One region of the Clostridioides sp. LIBA-7602 genome, then DNA from elsewhere that is predicted to be linked to it. Evidence: riboswitches for the same ligand, from Rfam matches in the RefSeq annotation. Region 1 holds a riboswitch; each other region holds the start of a gene.
What was found. A riboswitch is a leader RNA that binds a small molecule or an ion and turns the genes downstream of it on or off. The one in region 1 is predicted to bind cobalamin.
Positions count from the first base shown of each region.

Region 2: linked by a shared signal. The riboswitch ahead of ACTG45_RS16825 (ABC transporter substrate-binding protein) and the one ahead of ACTG45_RS02240 (energy-coupling factor ABC transporter permease) in region 1 are both predicted to bind cobalamin.
Region 3: linked by a shared signal. The riboswitch ahead of ACTG45_RS16390 (ABC transporter substrate-binding protein) and the one ahead of ACTG45_RS02240 (energy-coupling factor ABC transporter permease) in region 1 are both predicted to bind cobalamin.
Region 4: linked by a shared signal. The riboswitch ahead of ACTG45_RS18500 (cobyric acid synthase) and the one ahead of ACTG45_RS02240 (energy-coupling factor ABC transporter permease) in region 1 are both predicted to bind cobalamin.

Region 1 is NZ_CP196991.1:393,862-398,199, forward strand. Features, by position in the region: gene ACTG45_RS02230 (AAA family ATPase) at 71-1,000, shown strand; gene ACTG45_RS02235 (vWA domain-containing protein) at 1,014-2,789, shown strand; cobalamin riboswitch at 2,922-3,114, shown strand; gene ACTG45_RS02240 (energy-coupling factor ABC transporter permease) at 3,299-4,051, shown strand; gene ACTG45_RS02245 (energy-coupling factor ABC transporter substrate-binding protein) at 4,041-4,325, shown strand; gene cbiQ (cobalt ECF transporter T component CbiQ) at 4,328-4,338, shown strand, end outside.
Region 2 is NZ_CP196991.1:3,601,653-3,605,990, reverse strand. Features, by position in the region: gene ACTG45_RS16835 (DEAD/DEAH box helicase) at 1-2,193, shown strand, start outside; gene ACTG45_RS16830 ((deoxy)nucleoside triphosphate pyrophosphohydrolase) at 2,212-2,601, opposite strand; cobalamin riboswitch at 2,768-2,933, shown strand; gene ACTG45_RS16825 (ABC transporter substrate-binding protein) at 3,081-4,338, shown strand, end outside.
Region 3 is NZ_CP196991.1:3,500,189-3,504,526, forward strand. Features, by position in the region: gene ACTG45_RS16380 (ABC transporter ATP-binding protein) at 1-125, opposite strand, end outside; gene ACTG45_RS16385 (FecCD family ABC transporter permease) at 128-1,153, opposite strand; gene ACTG45_RS16390 (ABC transporter substrate-binding protein) at 1,226-2,356, opposite strand; cobalamin riboswitch at 2,585-2,766, opposite strand; gene ACTG45_RS16395 (dihydrodipicolinate synthase family protein) at 2,905-3,798, opposite strand; gene ACTG45_RS16400 (fumarylacetoacetate hydrolase family protein) at 3,880-4,338, opposite strand, start outside.
Region 4 is NZ_CP196991.1:3,992,369-3,996,706, forward strand. Features, by position in the region: gene cbiB (adenosylcobinamide-phosphate synthase CbiB) at 1-337, opposite strand, end outside; gene ACTG45_RS18495 (cobyrinic acid a,c-diamide synthase CobB) at 338-1,714, opposite strand; gene ACTG45_RS18500 (cobyric acid synthase) at 1,754-3,268, opposite strand; cobalamin riboswitch at 3,384-3,562, opposite strand; gene ACTG45_RS18505 (histidine phosphatase family protein) at 3,618-4,232, opposite strand; gene cobS (adenosylcobinamide-GDP ribazoletransferase) at 4,253-4,338, opposite strand, start outside.

The sequences.
Region 1 (4,338 bases):
TTATATCCTTTTATGCTAAAATGGTGTTAAGAAATGAAACAAATACTATTTATATAAAAGGGGTAAGAATATGGATATAATAGATAATCTAAGGGTACAAGGGGTAGATGAGAAACTTATTGAAGATGTACTGTATTTTAGACGTTATTATGCTCTAGAGAAAAATTTAGAATACAGGGTAACAAAGTCTAAAACTTATTTTTATGGAAGAGATATTTTGTCTATGTGTATAGCAGCTATTTTAGAAGAAGAAAATATATTATTATCAGGACCAAAGGCAACAGGAAAAAACTTACTTGCTGATAATTTGGGTGAGATATTTAATAGACCCCAATGGAATACATCATTTCATATAAATACAGACAGTTCCACACTTATAGGTACAGATACTTTTATAGATAATGAAGTTAAACTTAGAAGGGGTTCAGTCTATGAATGTGCCATCAATGGGGGCTTTGGTGTATTTGATGAAATTAACATGGCAAAGAATGATGCTATAGTTGTGGTACATTCAGCTTTAGATTATAGAAGATTGATTGATGTTCCTGGATATGAAAGAGTCAACCTACATCCAGCAACAAGATTTATTGGAACTATGAATTATGAATATGCAGGAACAAAAGAACTTAATGAAGCACTAGTATCTAGATTTATGGTAATAGATATTCCTCCTATAGAAGAAGACAAGTTAATGATGATTTTAAAAAATGAATTTTCAGATGCTAATGAAGAAAAATTAATGCATTTCGCAGGAATATTTTTAGATTTACAATTGAAGTCTCAAAATGGTGAAATATCTAGTAAAGCTATTGACTTACGTGGTCTTATGGCATCTCTTAAGGCTATAAGAAGAGGCTTGAAACCAACTCTTGCAATTAATATGGGGATTACAGGAAAGACTTTCGATATATATGAAAAAGAAATGGTTGGAGATGTAATTAAAACTAGAATACCTAATAAATGGGAGAGTACAGATGTATTTCCAATAAGTCATATTTAATATAGGTGAGATTATGAAATGGATATATGATGATTATGAATTTGAAAATAGAGCTAATAACTTATCTTGGACAATAGCTGGTGATTACAATGAGAATATAGACATATCAGAAAAAGATTACTCATCAAAAGAAATAGGTCTATATTTTGCAATAATTGCAGGAGCTAGAAGAAAGTATGTAGATTGGGATATAGTTAAAAAATATCTTACAAATAGAATTAGAAAAGGATATGACAAAGATATTATATTGGGTCTAATTCAAGTTATATTAAATACAATAGTTGAAGAAAAAGCCATTAAAGATAGGCCAGGAATAGAAGATATAAGAAGAAATGCTTATAAAGATATTGTTTCACGTTTTACCAAAATACACAACGACAATATTATGGATAAAATTAAATATGCATTTGTACTTTATAATATGGACAAGCATCCAGCATTAGACAGTTTGACTAGAAGAATAGTTAATGACATAAGGAATGTAGATACAAATCAAGATATTATGGCGATTTTAAAAGCATTAGATGTTATATATTTAACTTATTTTGAATATATATTAAATGGAGAAGAAAGTAGTTCTACATATGATGAAAATAATGTAAAAGATGTTGAAGTAAACTTTGATACATTTGCTGACTTTATGTATGAAGAACTTTATAGTGAAGAAGAAGAAAATATTATTGAAAGTGATATAGATTCTATATCTTCATCTATGCTTGTAGAAGGAGTGGGAGATTTTGAAGATTCTCAATCTAGTAATTCAGCAGATAGAGTTATATATGTTGATGAAGAGACTGCAAATAAAATATATTCAAAGATAGAACATTATTATGGAAAAACTTATTTGAGTAAAGGTGAAATTAAGAAGATTGAAACACAAAACTGTAGAAATGTTCATGAAGGGTGTAGAATCCACTTTACGGATGGAGTTCTTAGAAGTGAGTGTAATAATGTATTCCAACTAAAATATGTAACAAGACAAAAAGAAAATAATTTAGGAAAATTTAGAGAACATGCTAGAATGTATAGACAGCAGATAAAAAGATTAAAAGAAAGTTTAGCTAGAATTTTAATAGAAGAAAATGCTAAAACTAGAGTGTACTCTGATTGTGGCACTATATTAGCAAATAGAGCTTGGAGAGTGGGTAGAAGTAATAATAATAAAATATTTTATAAAGATATAGAAAATGAAAAAGGGAAATATGTTATTGATATATTATTGGATGCAAGTGGTTCTCAAAGTAGAAATCAAGGAAATGTAGCAATTCAGGCTTATATAATAGCAAATGCTCTAACAGAAGTTGGTATACCAAATAGAGTTATGGGATTCTCTAGTTTTTTAGACTATACAATATTAAAAAGATTTAAAGATTATGATGATAGTTTAAAAAATAGTGAAAATATCTTTGAATACTTTTGTGCGGGTAATAATAGAGATGGTTTAGCTATAAAATCCATATGTAGTGGTCTAATAAATAGAGATGAAGAAAATAAAATTTTGATAGTTCTTAGTGATGGAAGACCAAATGATGTAAAGATAGGAAAAAATAGTGAGAGAACCTTAAGAGGAGAAAAAGCTTATAGAGGTATAATTGGTTTGAGAGATACAGCAAATGAAGTAAGAAAGGCTAGAAAACAAAATATATTGGTATTAGGAGTATTTACAGGGAAAGAATCAGAGCTTGAAGCTGAAAGATTAATATATGGAAATGATTTTATATATTCAAAAGATATAACTAGATTTTCTGATGTGGTTTCAATGTATTTGAAGAAGATAATTAGAAATTAATTAAAGTTGTAAAAAATAATTTATATACATAAAAATATAAAAACAAATAAAATCTGTAAAAAATGTAGAAATTTTCACAGAAAAGGTATACAATGATTTATATAGAAAATGATTTAAGAATAATTTAAAAATTAAATATATAATATTATAGGTTCTTCAAGCAAGATTAATAGGGAAAAAGGTTAAATTCCTTTACAGCCCCCGCTACTGTGATGCAGACGAAACTTTTGTTAGCCACTATGATGATATATTTTTATATTTCATGGGAAGGAAGAGGAGTAGGAAGAAGCTAAGTCAGGAGACCTGCCTAAAATATTAAAGTAATTTCTTCGGGGATGGAGAAAGTTTCTTATAATAATTATACAGATATGTTTATTTTATGTGTTTGTATTTGGATTGTCAAAAATTAGAAGCCTAACCATCGAGTTAGGCTTTTTTATTTTTAAAATAAATCAGACATGTATTATTTATATTTTAATTATTAGAAAAGGGAGAGAGGGGATAGTAAAATGAAACAAAATATCAAATTAGGGGTTATAGCTGCACTTATGTTAATCATTTTAACTCCAGTTACATCAAATGCAATGCACATAATGGAAGGGTACTTACCAGTAAAATGGTCTATAGCATGGGGAGTTATATTTATACCATTTTTCTTAGTAGGACTAAAATCGATAGGAAAAATAGTAAAGCAAGACCCTAAAAAGAAAGTATTATTAGCACTATGTGGAGCATTTGTATTTGTGTTGTCAGCACTAAAAATACCTTCAGTAACAGGAAGTTGTTCACATCCTACTGGAGTAGGTCTTGGAGCAATAATGTTTGGACCAAGTGTAATGTTTGTTCTTGGAACTATAGTTTTAATATTCCAAGCATTACTATTAGCGCATGGAGGAATAACTACTTTAGGAGCTAATGCTTTTTCAATGGCTATTATAGGACCAATTATATCATTCTTAATATTTAAAGCATTAAAGAAAAAAGACGGAAATAATGCAATACCAGTATTTCTTGCAGCAGCAATAGGAGATTTGGCTACATATACGATAACTTCGATACAGTTAGCACTGGCTTTTCCAGACCCATCAGGTGGAGTGATGGCTTCAGCAATTAAGTTTTTAGGAATTTTCTTTATGACTCAAATACCAATAGCAATAGCAGAAGGTATACTTACTGTAATTGTATATAACTTAGTTACAGAAAATGGAGAAAAAAGCATACTAGAAAATAATGATAAAGGAGTTAAAGCTAATGAGTGCTAAAACAAAAACGAAAACTAATATATTACTACTTTTATTAGTAGTGGCTCTTATTATATTCCCATTACTTGTTAACTCAGGTGCTGAATATGGAGGAGCAGATGGTGAAGCTGAAAGTGAAATTACTAAAATAAATCCAGATTATGAACCATGGTTTAGTAGTCCATATGAGCCACCAAGTGGAGAAATAGAAAGTTTATTATTCTCTGCACAAGCGGCATTAGGTGCAGGTGTAATAGGATACATATTAGGTGTTCAAAAAGGAAAGAGAAGTTAATTATGCTTATAAT
Region 2 (4,338 bases), 1.1 Mb from region 1:
CATGGAGAAAATAAAGCTTTAGTTATTGCAGCTACTGGGACAGGGAAAACATATATGTCCGCATTTGATGTAATGGAATTTAAACCGAAGAGATTATTATTCATAGTTCATAGGGAAGAAATTTTAAAGAAGTCAAAAGAAACATTTGATAGATTATTAAGAGAAAGAAATTTAAAAACAGGTTTATTTACTGGCAATAAAAAAAACTATGAGGCAAATTATCTATTTGCAACGATACAGACTATGAATAAGCATTATACTGAATTTGAAGAGGATTATTTCAATTATATTATAGTTGATGAAGCTCATCATAGTGCTAGTAAATCATATCTAAATGTTTTGAATTACTTTAAACCTCAGTTTACATTAGGTATGACTGCTACTCCAGAGAGATGTGATAGTTTAAGTGTATTTGAGCTTTTTGATAATAATGTTGCCTTAGAAGTTAGATTGCATGAAGCACTTGAAGAAGATTTAGTAATACCATTTCATTACTTTGGTATAACAGATGTTGAGGGTGTAGATTTAGAGGATATTAATTTAGATGATACATCAGAATTGGCTAAACGTTTAATGATACATAAAAGAGTAGATTTTATTATTGAAAAAATGAAATTTTATGGACATGATGGACAGTTTAGAAAATTATTAGGATTTTGTGTAAATATAGAACATGCAAGATATATGGCTGAAGAGTTTAAAAAAAGAGGTATAAATAGTGTTGCACTTTGTGGCGAGGATTCTATTGATAAAAGACAAGAATACATTAAACTACTAGAAAGTAATAAGGATAGCCTACAGGCTATATTTACTGTTGATATTTTTAATGAAGGTGTTGATATACCTTCTATAAATACAGTTTTAATGTTACGACCTACTGCATCTCCTATAATATTTATTCAACAATTAGGGAGAGGACTTAGAAAAAGTGGAGATAAAGAATTTTTAACAGTACTTGATTTTATAGGAAATCATAATAAGACATTTTTAATAGCTATAGCTTTAAATGGTGCAAGATATTATGATAAGGATAGTATAAAAGTAGCTGTAAGTACTGATTTTGCTAATATACCAGGATGTACTCATATTCAAATTGATGAGATTTCCAAGGAAAGGATTCTAACACAAATTGATGGAGAAAATTTCAGGTCAGCACAATATTTGAGAGAAGAGTATAATCAGTTCAAAATATTATGTGGAGGAAAAGTACCATATTTGTTATTAGATTATATAAAATTTGATGGCTCACCAGACCCAGTTAAGTTTATAGATAAAGATGGGACCTATTTAAGTTTTGTAGGTAAAACAGAAAAGGATGATAGTATTAAAACTTTATTAATGGATGAAGATTTTGAAAAAATATTAAGAGAATTAAATACTAGTCTACCTTTAAAAAGAATAAATGAATTTATTATACTTAAATATTTATTAAATCATGATAGTATTAGCATAGAAATAGCAAGTAATGAAATATTGAAGTATATTAATAAAGTAGACCATGATAGTATAATTCATGCTTTTGAATGTTTAAATCATCAATATTGTGATTCATCAATAATAAAAAATAAGGTTAAACTAATAGAGTATGAAAGGAATACTTTATATAGAAGTAGTATATTTAATCAAATAATTAATGATAAAAAATATAGAAAATATATAGAGGATGCTATTAATTATGGTATTATTAGATATGAAAAAGAGTTCAAAGAAGATTATTATGGAGTACCATTCTTAAAGTTATATGAACAGTACAAAATGATTGATATAGCATTACTTTCTAATTATAGAAAGATTCATTCTTCATTTAGGGGTAGTGGACTTTTAGCTAATGGGAATGAATATTTCCTGTTTATCGATTTGCATAAGGAAGAAGGAATAGACGAAAGAATAAACTATAAGGATAAATTTTTAAATCAAAATTATTTTCAGTGGCAATCTCCAAATTCTACACGACAGTTGACTGATAGAGGTAAGAATTTAATTCATAATAAAGATAGAAAAGTTAACTTACATTTATTTGTGAGAAAATATAAAGAAATAGATAAGAAGGCACAGCCATATATTTATATAGGTAAAGGTGACACTGTAGAATACAGTGGGGAGAAACCTATAACAATGAAAATAAAACTTCATCAAGAAGTTCCTGTTAAAATATATAGAGAATTTATAAAAAAAGTAGAGATAATGAAATAGGGATATATCAATATATCCCTATTTCATTATCTCTTTTACAATAGGGATATCTGCAGGAGCCCATACTAAAGAGCTTAAATTTTCCTTTGCAAGGAAAACTAACTTAGAATGTTCATTAGGAGTAAGAAACCTTTCTATTAATGAACATTTTATACCAATTAAGTTTACTATAATTTTTTCATATTCATGAGTGTTTTCAGCAAATATAATATCTGCTTTTACTTTACAACTTAATTCTTCTTGTATTTCTCTTTCTATTGCATCAAATAAAGATTCCCCTTCTTTAACCTTTCCACCTGGAAATTCCCAGTGATTTGGTAGAGACATATTTGGGGCTCTAAGAGCGCATAGAATTTCATTATCCTTATTTTCTATAATTGCAGCAACAACTTTTATTGTTTTTTTCAACTAAATCACCTCATAAAATAAAATACCATAATTAACAAATTTAAACAAATTTAAAATTATAGAGTTAATTGTAAGTACAATAGTGTATATCGTTTTTTGGAGGGGATTTACTTTACAAATAGTGATATATTTTGATTTAAGTTGACAATCCATATAAGATTGCATACAATTAAGTTAATAATTGAATAAACATATTTAAAGAGTAGGGAAGTTGGTGAAAGTCCAACACGAACCCATCACTGTAAGCATGAATAAATTCCTCATATCTACTATAGGTTACTTGGTAAGGTTGAGGTATAAAATGTAAGTCAGATACCTACATTAAATATTAGTAAATAAGTTTAGGGGGGAGCAACTAAATTTATTATTTTGTATATTGAATTTGGAAACTAAAGTATACATATTAAAATGGGATGTTATAGCATTATTTGCTATAACTTTTTTAATGCTCATATTTATAAATAAGGGGGAAGTATATCATGAGGAAGAATTTAAATGGGAAGCTGATTAGTATAGTTTTAACAGTTGTGTTAATGTTGTCCTTATTAGTTGGATGTGGCAAACCAAAAGAAAATAATGATGTTAGCAAGATGAATAATGAAAAGGAAGTAGTTTTAGCAGCAGCTAGGGATTTGGCTCCAGGAGAGCAAGATGCGTATTACACAAGTTCAATACTTTATGTCTGGGAGCCATTAATAGGGTTAAGCGATGACGGAAAACCAAAAGCTGAGCTTGCAGAGAAGTGGTCAAATTCAGATGATTATAAAGAATGGACATTTACAATAAAGAAAGGTGTAAAATTCCATGATGGAGTAGAATTAAATGCAGATTCAGTAGTAAAAAACTTTGAGCGTTATATGAGTATGAAAACTAAATCTTCGCCTTTTTATTCATTTGATATAGAAAAAACATATCCTAATTTACAAGATGTGAGTAAAGTTTCAGACTATGAAGTTAAACTTACTTTTAGTAAACCGATATCAACTTTAATATATAATATGGCTAGGTTTGGAAGTGCTATGTATAGTCCAGAGTGTTTTGATGTACAAACTGGAGATTTTACTAAATATGCACAAGGAACTGGGCCATTTAAAATAAAAGAAAGAGAAAAAGAACAATATGTTTTGTTAGAGAGAAATCAAGATTATTATGGAGAAAAAAGTAAAATTAAAAATGTAAGAGTAAACGTAATTAAAGATGCTCAAACTCGTTACACAGCACTTAAATCAGAAGAAATTATGGGTGTTATGGATTTAGGGGCAATTACTCCAGAGTTAGCTAGTGAACTAGTAAAGGATGAAAACTTTGAGATTAAATCGTCTCCATCAACAATAACTCAATTTATATCAACAAATGGTACTAGAGCACCGTTTAATAATGTGAAAATAAAAGAAGCTTTAAGTTTGCTGGTAGATAGAGAAACCATAGTAGATAAATTTTATGGAGGATACGGAACTCCAACTATGAATATATTGAATCAAGGTTCTCCTTTTGGTAAGGAAATTAAACCTGTTTATGATGCAGAAAAAGCAAAGAAAATAATAAAGGACGAACTAAATGGGGAAATAAAGGAGCTAGAGTTTATAATTCCATCTTATGGTGTAGACCGTTACCCATATAAAACTGTTGCTGAATATATACAATCTGTATTAAGTGAAGTTGGATTAAATTCTAAAATAACTATACTTGATGGAGCTGCTTTTAAGGAAGCACAAAAAACAGGAAATTATGATATAG
Region 3 (4,338 bases), 1.2 Mb from region 1:
GTAGTTTTTCCAGCTCCATTACTTCCTAAAAGACATAATATCTCTCCATTTTTCACCTCTATATTTATATCACTCACAACTACTTTTTTATTATATCCTACACTTAAATTATTAGTTTTCAACATATCTAAGCCCTGTCCTTCCTTTTCATCAATAGCATTACTACAATTGGTGCTCCTAATAAAGATGTTATTGTGCTTATTGGTAATTCTATTGGCGACAGAATTACTCTTGATATTAAATCACAAAGAGCTGTAACTATACTTCCTAAAAAAATTACCACTGGTATTAGCACTCTATTATCTGATGTCTTAAATATCAATTTTGAAACTTGTGGTACTGCAAGTCCAATAAATCCTATAGGTCCTGCAAATGCTGATACTATTGCTGCTAGTATACTAGATATAAATACTACCAAAAATCTAAAAAATTTTATATTTATACCAATACTTTTAGCATATTCTTCTCCTAATAAAAAAGCATTTAGAGGTTTTATTATAAAGATACTCATTAAAAGACCTAGAACACCAATCAATATAAGTATCTCTACTTTTTCCCAGGTAAATCCAGAAAAACTTCCCATAGACCAAACAGTGAATTCCTTTAATTTTTCACTATTTGCAAATGATTGTAGTACATTAGTTATACCACTACATACATATCCAGTCATAATTCCTATTATTAAAAGAGTCGTTATATTCTTTACCTTACTTGCAAATAAAATGACTACAGACATTACAATCAAAGCTCCTATAAATGCTGCCACAAATATACTCATTGAAGTTATATTTTCAAATCCTAATGTATATCCACCCAAAATCATAAGTGCTACTGATAAAGTAGAACCTGAAGATACACCTAATATATATGGTTCAACTATTGGATTCTTAAAAAATATCTGTAGTAAAATTCCTGATACTGCTAAACAAGCTCCACCCACCATAGTTGCAAGTACTCTTGGAATCCTTATGTTGTATATTATTTTATAGTGTTCTGTATTATCCATACCTCTTAATACAACATCTATTATTTCTTTAAACTCAATTTTTACAGAGCCAAATGCTACACACACTAAAAAAGTAAGTATCATGCCTATAATTAGTCCTATAAATATTGTAGTATTCTTTATTCTCATTTTATTGATAAAATCCATTTATATACCCCTCTTAACAAATCTATATTAACTAAAATCCATAAAACTCATCTTTTAGTGTCGTATTATATATTATTTATCATAATTTATATAATGTTTAATTTTTTCACCTGTAGTACCTGGATGAAACATCTCAACTAAATCTACTATTAATTCATCAGTCTTATCTACTGATTGATAATAATCTGGAGCAAATACCCACAAGTTACCATTTTTTACAACATTCAAATCAGCCAATACAGGTGCACTAGATTTTATAGACTCTAAGTTTGGTGCATAATCTGAGCTTGATGAGTATACAAATATATCTGCATCCTTTGCAACTTCATGTAGTTGTTCAATACTCACTCTTCCTTCATTTGAATCCATTGAAGCACATGCATTTATTCCACCAGCCATTCTTATCATATTATCTACATATGAATCTTTAGGTGCTACATAAGCATTTCCTTCATATACAGATGCCCATACTACCTTAGGCTTGTCTTTGTTTTTTATTTTTTTACTTACTTCTTCTATCTTTTGTACTGTCTTATTTAATTCACTAGTGGCTATATCTTCTTTATCATAAAATGCAGCTATTAAGCTTGTCCATTCCATTCTTCCAAATGGATTTTGCTCTTTATATTCATTATCTACAACATAGTTAAGTCCTAATTCTTTTAGTTTATCAATAAATTTTGTATCAGCTTCTGATAAACCACTACTAACTATAGTTAAATCAGGGTTTAAGTCTACTATTTTTTCATAATCTGGTGCTAAGTTTGAACCAACATAATGTATCTTTCCGTCCTTCATCAAATCTTTAATTTCTTTGATAGTCCAATACTGTTCCTCTGTTGTTACTGCTTTTATGCTATCTAGCTCACCTATTGTTCTTAGAGAACAGGCTTGTGTTGTAGATGCTATTAAGACATTATCTACAGGTGTTCTAACTATATTAGCATTTTTATACTTTTCAGGAACTTCAATTTTTTTAGGAATTAAAATTAGTTCTCTTTTATCTCCATCAGTTACTTTTTTAATTCCATCCTCTAAGTCTTCAACACTAAACCCACTTGCATATTTTAATTCTAACTTCTTACCACTACTAACTTGTGCATTCTCTTTATCATTTTTACTACATCCTATAAGACCTCCTACTAAAAGAACTATCATAATACTTAGAAAAAATTGCTTTAAAACATTTACTTTAAATTTCATCTCTTTCACTCCAATATTTTATTTTTTATAAGTGGTTAAAAATTCTAATAACATATACTTTTAAAATATATCTCATTAGAACTATATTAAAGTCATCTTTAATAATTATAACCTTTTAATAAAATAAAAAACTTCTCCTAATTTAGAAAGGAGAAGTTTATATATCAATTTTACAAAAAATGAATTGATATTTCATTTTATTATAAATTACAATTTCCACCCTAAACTGAACCTATGTAATACTGGGCAGGTCTCCTGACTCACGGCTTTTCCTCTATCATCCTTCCCAAAATCTATTACACATCTCAGTGGATTTTGATTTCGTATCCGTATACAGTAGCGGGGGCTGTAGTGAATTTACATCACTTTCCCTATTAAACTAATAAGTACCCTAGTATCATTTTATTTAATTTTTATTAACATAATTGTAGTTTATTGTTGACCACTTTGCAAGGTTGATTTAACATATAAAAAAAAGAGTGCTTAAAATGACTATAAAAATCAGTTTAAAACACTCTTCGTTTTTTACTATATATCTAATTAACCAGTTAACATATATTTAATTCATTCATTAATTTTTTAATCTCATATACTTGATTTTCATTTGGCTTTATAAAAGGTGCAGTCATGTAATCACTCACTTGTAAGCCTCTAATATTCATTGCTTTTTTCATTGCTGGTATAAATGGGTTTGTTATTAAATAAAAATCCATAGCTTTATTTATATATTTTTGAATTTCTATAACCTTATCCATATCTCTATTATTATAAGCTTCTGCCCATTTTGAACAAACTTCTGGAATTAAATTTGATAGACCTCCTATACAACCTGCTCCTCCAGACATTAGATTATGTATAAAGTTTTCATCATAACCACTATATATCTTAAAATCTGGAAACTCTGCTTTCATAGTATTTATTAAATCTCTAGTGTGTCCCATCAAAGTTACTGTATCCTTATAACCAACTATATTTTTATGCTTTCTTACAAGTCTTAATGTAAGTTCTGGACTCAAATCATAACCAGTTCTATCTGGATAATTATATAGATATATTTCAGCTTCTGTATTTTTAGCTATTTCGCTATAAAACAACTCAATACTGTCATCATCAAGAGAGAAATAATAAGGGCTTATTATCATAACTCCATCTGCTCCACTATTATGTGCATAATTTGAAAGCTCTATAGACTCTTTTATACTCATACGGCTTGTACCTATAAACACTTTTACTCTCTTATTAACATGATTAATTACTAAATCTATAAGTTCTTTTTGCATATCCATAGACATATTAAAGAACTCTCCAGTACTTCCCATTACAACTAGGCCATCTACTCCTCCATCTATAAGATGGTCATAGACTTTCTTATTTCCTTCTTTATCTAAATTTCCTTCTTCATCAAATATTGTAACCACTGGTGTCAAAAATTCTGCTTTCATAATTTAAACTCCTAAAATTTATTTTAATATGTTCATTTAATACATTCAGGTTCTGCCTTAACATTACCTATATTAAAACATTTACTTAATGTAATTTCTTAAAATTCCAATACTTTCAACCTCACATTCAATTACATCTCCACTACTCATATATCGAGGAGGTGAAAAACCCATACCAACTCCAGAAGGTGTACCAGTAGCTATAATATCTCCAGCCTCTAAAGTCATACCTTTTGAAAGTTCTGAAACTATGTCTGAAATGTCTGATATGAATAACCTTGTATTAGAATTTTGTCTTTCTTCACCATTTACTCTACTGCATACCTTAAGTTTTACAGGAAAAGAAATTGCACTTTTATGTACGATACATGGCCCTAAAGATGTAAATGTATCTAATCCCTTTCCTCTAAACCATTGAACATGCTCTTTTTGTAACTTTCTAGCAGAAATATCATTTATAACAGTGTATCCAAAGATATAATCTTCGACCTCTTCTTTTTTAATATTAACACCTGTTTTACCTATTACTACTCCAAGTTC
Region 4 (4,338 bases), 670 kb from region 1:
TTTTTAATACATTATAAATTTTTAATGCTTCATCTTTTAAACATTTTGTAGCTAGTGTTGTATAAATTAGAAAACTATTTACTACAACACTCAAAAATACATTAAAACTAAATAACTTCACTATAGCATAGGTTATTAAATACGTTATTCCAACAGTTATAAACCATAATATAAATCCGCCAAATTTTAATTGTTTATCACTCTTAGAGACCTTCCTTATTATACCTTGAGTAAAATTTATAAGCTTACCAATAAACCTCACTGGATGAGGAAAAGAATATGGGTCTCCTACAATTAAATCTGTCACATACCCTATATAAATAGATAAAATATTCATTTACTTATTTCCTTTATTCAAAAAATTTTCTATACAATTTAAATTATTATAAAAATGAGTATGAAGATATGTAGCTAAAGTGTTTCCTTTACTATAACCACCATCCCATTCTTCTACTATATTTCCATCTCTTTCTTTTTTCATCGAATATGCACACTTCTCATCACTCTCAAATATTGAATGATGAAACTCATGTCCTTTAATCGTCTCTCCCTTTTTAGATAAAAGAGTATTTTCTTTAGCTACACCAATACAGTATCCAAATCTCTTTAAAGAAGATGTCATCTTACTAATTCCACTAAATATACCAACCATATTAAATTCTTGTTCTTCTTGATTCAATAGTTTCTCACCTAGGTACATCAGTCCTCCACATTCTGCATAAATAGGTATATTGTTATTATGTGCTTCTAATATAGAGGTTCTCATTGACTCATTTGCTTCTAGTTCTTTTCCAAATATTTCTGGAAAACCTCCTCCAATATAAATATAATCTGAAGTTGGCACTGATGTATCTTCAAGAGGACTAAAATAATTTACTTCTAATCCAAGTTCTTCTAAAAGCTCTATATTTTCTCTATAATAAAAATTGAATGCCTTATCATATGCTATAGCTATTGATTTATTATTAACATGCTTTTTTATTCCATTATTTTCTATCAAAGTTTGAAAATCGAAATCACTCTCAAACTCATCACTTTCCGAGATTTCGATTATTCTATCAATATCTATATAACTTTCAATTTCATCAGCTAAAGTATAAAATTTTTCTCTTAGAGATTTCATCTCTACACTAGGAACCAATCCTAAATGTCTAGATTCTAAAGAAAATTTATTATTTGGAGGAAAATATCCCAATACTTCAACATTACAATATTTCTCTATAGAACTCTTAATTATTTGATAATGGCTATTAGTCTTAACATTATTTACTATGACACCTTTTATATTTACATCTTTATCTAATTCCTTATATCCTAGTACCATAGCAGCACTAGATGCTGCCATAGATTTTCCATTTATAACTAATATAACAGGTGATTTTAACACTTTCGAAGTATGTGAACTTGTACAGTTATCTAAATCTATTCCAAAACCATCATACAACCCCATAACACCTTCTATTACTGAAATCTCTGCATCCTTTGAGGACTTATTTACTATATACTTTATTTTTTCGTCATCTAACATATAAGAATCTAGATTTCTGGAATGTCTTCCAGTTATAAAAGTGTGGTATGAAGGGTCTATATAATCTGGCCCTACTTTATATGGCTGTACTTTCATATTTCTCTTGACTAAAGCTTGCATTATCCCTAATGATATTGTCGTCTTACCTACTCCACTACTAGTACCTGCAATTAAAATTTTTTTCATAATACACCTCCTACCTAAATTATAAATACAGAATCATTATTATTTCATAATCTCATATATTTTTTCTATATCTAAATGCTCTCTCAAAAAATCAGCCAATTTATCATATTCTTTATCTTTAAATTCATCAAAAGAGTTTACCTTGCTTTCTAATTCTTGTAGACCTTTTTTCATTCTTATATTATTTAAAATTTTCCTTGTAAAACTTATTTCATCGAAAATTCCATGAAGATAAGTTCCGATTACATTCCCATCTTTATTTATGCTTCCTTCAGTATAATTCACTTCTTCATCCAGTTTTTTTGTTATCAGGTCCAAGCTTCTTACACCATTACCTCGATTTGTAATACCCATATGGATTTCATAACCTTTGACTTTCTTACCTTTAAGGCCATTCATATATTCACCAGTACATTCAACAATAGTAGCTTCTACCTGTGTTGTAGTTTTTTCTTTCTCAAATATTGTTTCTGTATCTAAGAGACCTATACCATCAACTTCTTCAATTTCACTTTCAACATGGTAAGGGTCTTTTAATTTTTTACCTAGCATTTGATATCCACCACATATACCAAATATCAATTTACCCTGACTATATAAATTTTTAATTTGTGACTCAAGACCACTTTTTCTTATATATGTTAAATCATCTATAGTACTTTTAGTTCCAGGTATTATTACCATATCGGGATTTCCTAAAGATTCCCCATAATCTACATACCTAATACTTACATCTTCTTGCGTCTCAAATATATTGAAGTCTGTAAAGTTAGACATATGTGGAGTTCTAATTATTTCTATGTGTATATCGCTTTTATTCATTTTTTTCTTGAATCTAGTAGTCACACTATCTTCATCTTCTATTTTTATATCTGTATAAGGAACTACACCTATAACTGGTACTTTTATGATGTCCTCTAACATCTTTACTCCATCTTGTAAAAGCTCTTTTTTGCCTCTAAATTTATTAATTATTACTCCTTTTACTCTTTTTTTCTCATCTTCACTTAATAAAAGCATTGTTCCTACCAGTGATGCAAATACTCCACCTCTATCAATATCTCCAACTATTATTACAGGTGCATCCGCTATTTCTGCCATACCCATATTAGAGATATCTCTATCTTTTAAATTTATCTCTGCATTACTACCTGCACCTTCCATAACCACAATATCATAGATTGAATTTAAACTATCAAAGGTATCCTTCAATACATCTACCAATTCCAGTTTATAATCATGATATTGAGAAGATGGCATTTCCCCTATAACCTTCCCTCTTACAATAACTTGACTTTTGTTATTTCCAGAAGGTTTTAATAAAACTGGATTCATATCAGCTATTGGCTCTATTTTCGCCGCTTCTGCTTGAAACACTTGTGCTCTTCCCATTTCTAATCCTTCTTTAGTTATAAAAGAATTTAAAGCCATATTCTGAGATTTAAAAGGAGCAACAGTATAACCATCTTGTTTAAATATTCTACACAGCCCTGCTACTAAGATACTTTTACCTACATTCGATGCTGTTCCTTGTAGCATTATTTTTTTCCCCACTTTCTAACCCCTCCTTGTTAAAATTTACTAAAAGACAAATAAAAAAAGTCCTAATGCTTCTAAAGATAGGACTTTTATACGTATTAATTAAAAATCTTTCACCCCGAAGACCTCTTGTTTTAAATTAAATTAGGCAGGTATCCTGGCTTAACTTCATCCTACTTCTATAACCTTCCCATCAAATTGACAGTGGTATTTATAGTTTCGTTGGTTTCACAGTAGCGGGGGCTGCAAAGGCATCTAACCTTTTTCCCTTTTAACATATAATTAAGAACCTAATTTTAATCTAATATTCTATTTTCATTGATATTCTTACAGACATATATTATAATACTTAATTTCAATTAAATTATATAAAATCTGTAAAATTCATTTTATCTACTACAGTAAATCCACTATTAACTTCTAAAACCGTAATAGACGCATTATCAATTTTAAAGTTCCAATGATATTTATAACTACCAGAAATCAAATGTGTTATTATATTTCTTATTGTTCCTGCATGAGAACATATAAGTATTGTTTTTATATCTGAATGACTATCATTTTCTAAAATTATATTATCAATCTCTTTTGCCACTCTTTTATAAGAGTCTATAAGACTTTCTCCACTTGGATATCTATAGTTGTTACCTTCTTCTATCATTTTTTCGAATTCTTTGGGATATTTGACTTTAATTTCCTCAAAAGTTATTCCTTCAAAGTCTCCAAAACTAATTTCTCTTAGAGTTTCTTTTTCTTCTATTTCTATTAACTTTAATCTTGATATTTTTTCTATTGTATCCTTAGTACGTGAAGATGGCGTCGTGTAAATTCTGTCTATATTTTCATGACTTAGATATTTAGTAATTTTATTTATTTGCAATTTACCTTCTTCACTAATACAACTATTTATGTGACCTGATAATCTTCCTTTTTTATTATCATTTGTCAATGCATGTCTTATTAATATTAATCTTATCATATTATCACCACTTTTTAGTTTTAAAAAAACATAAAAATTAACAAATATATATAAATCAAATATAAAAGTTCTGAAAGTTCTATTCCACAACCTAATATATCTCCTG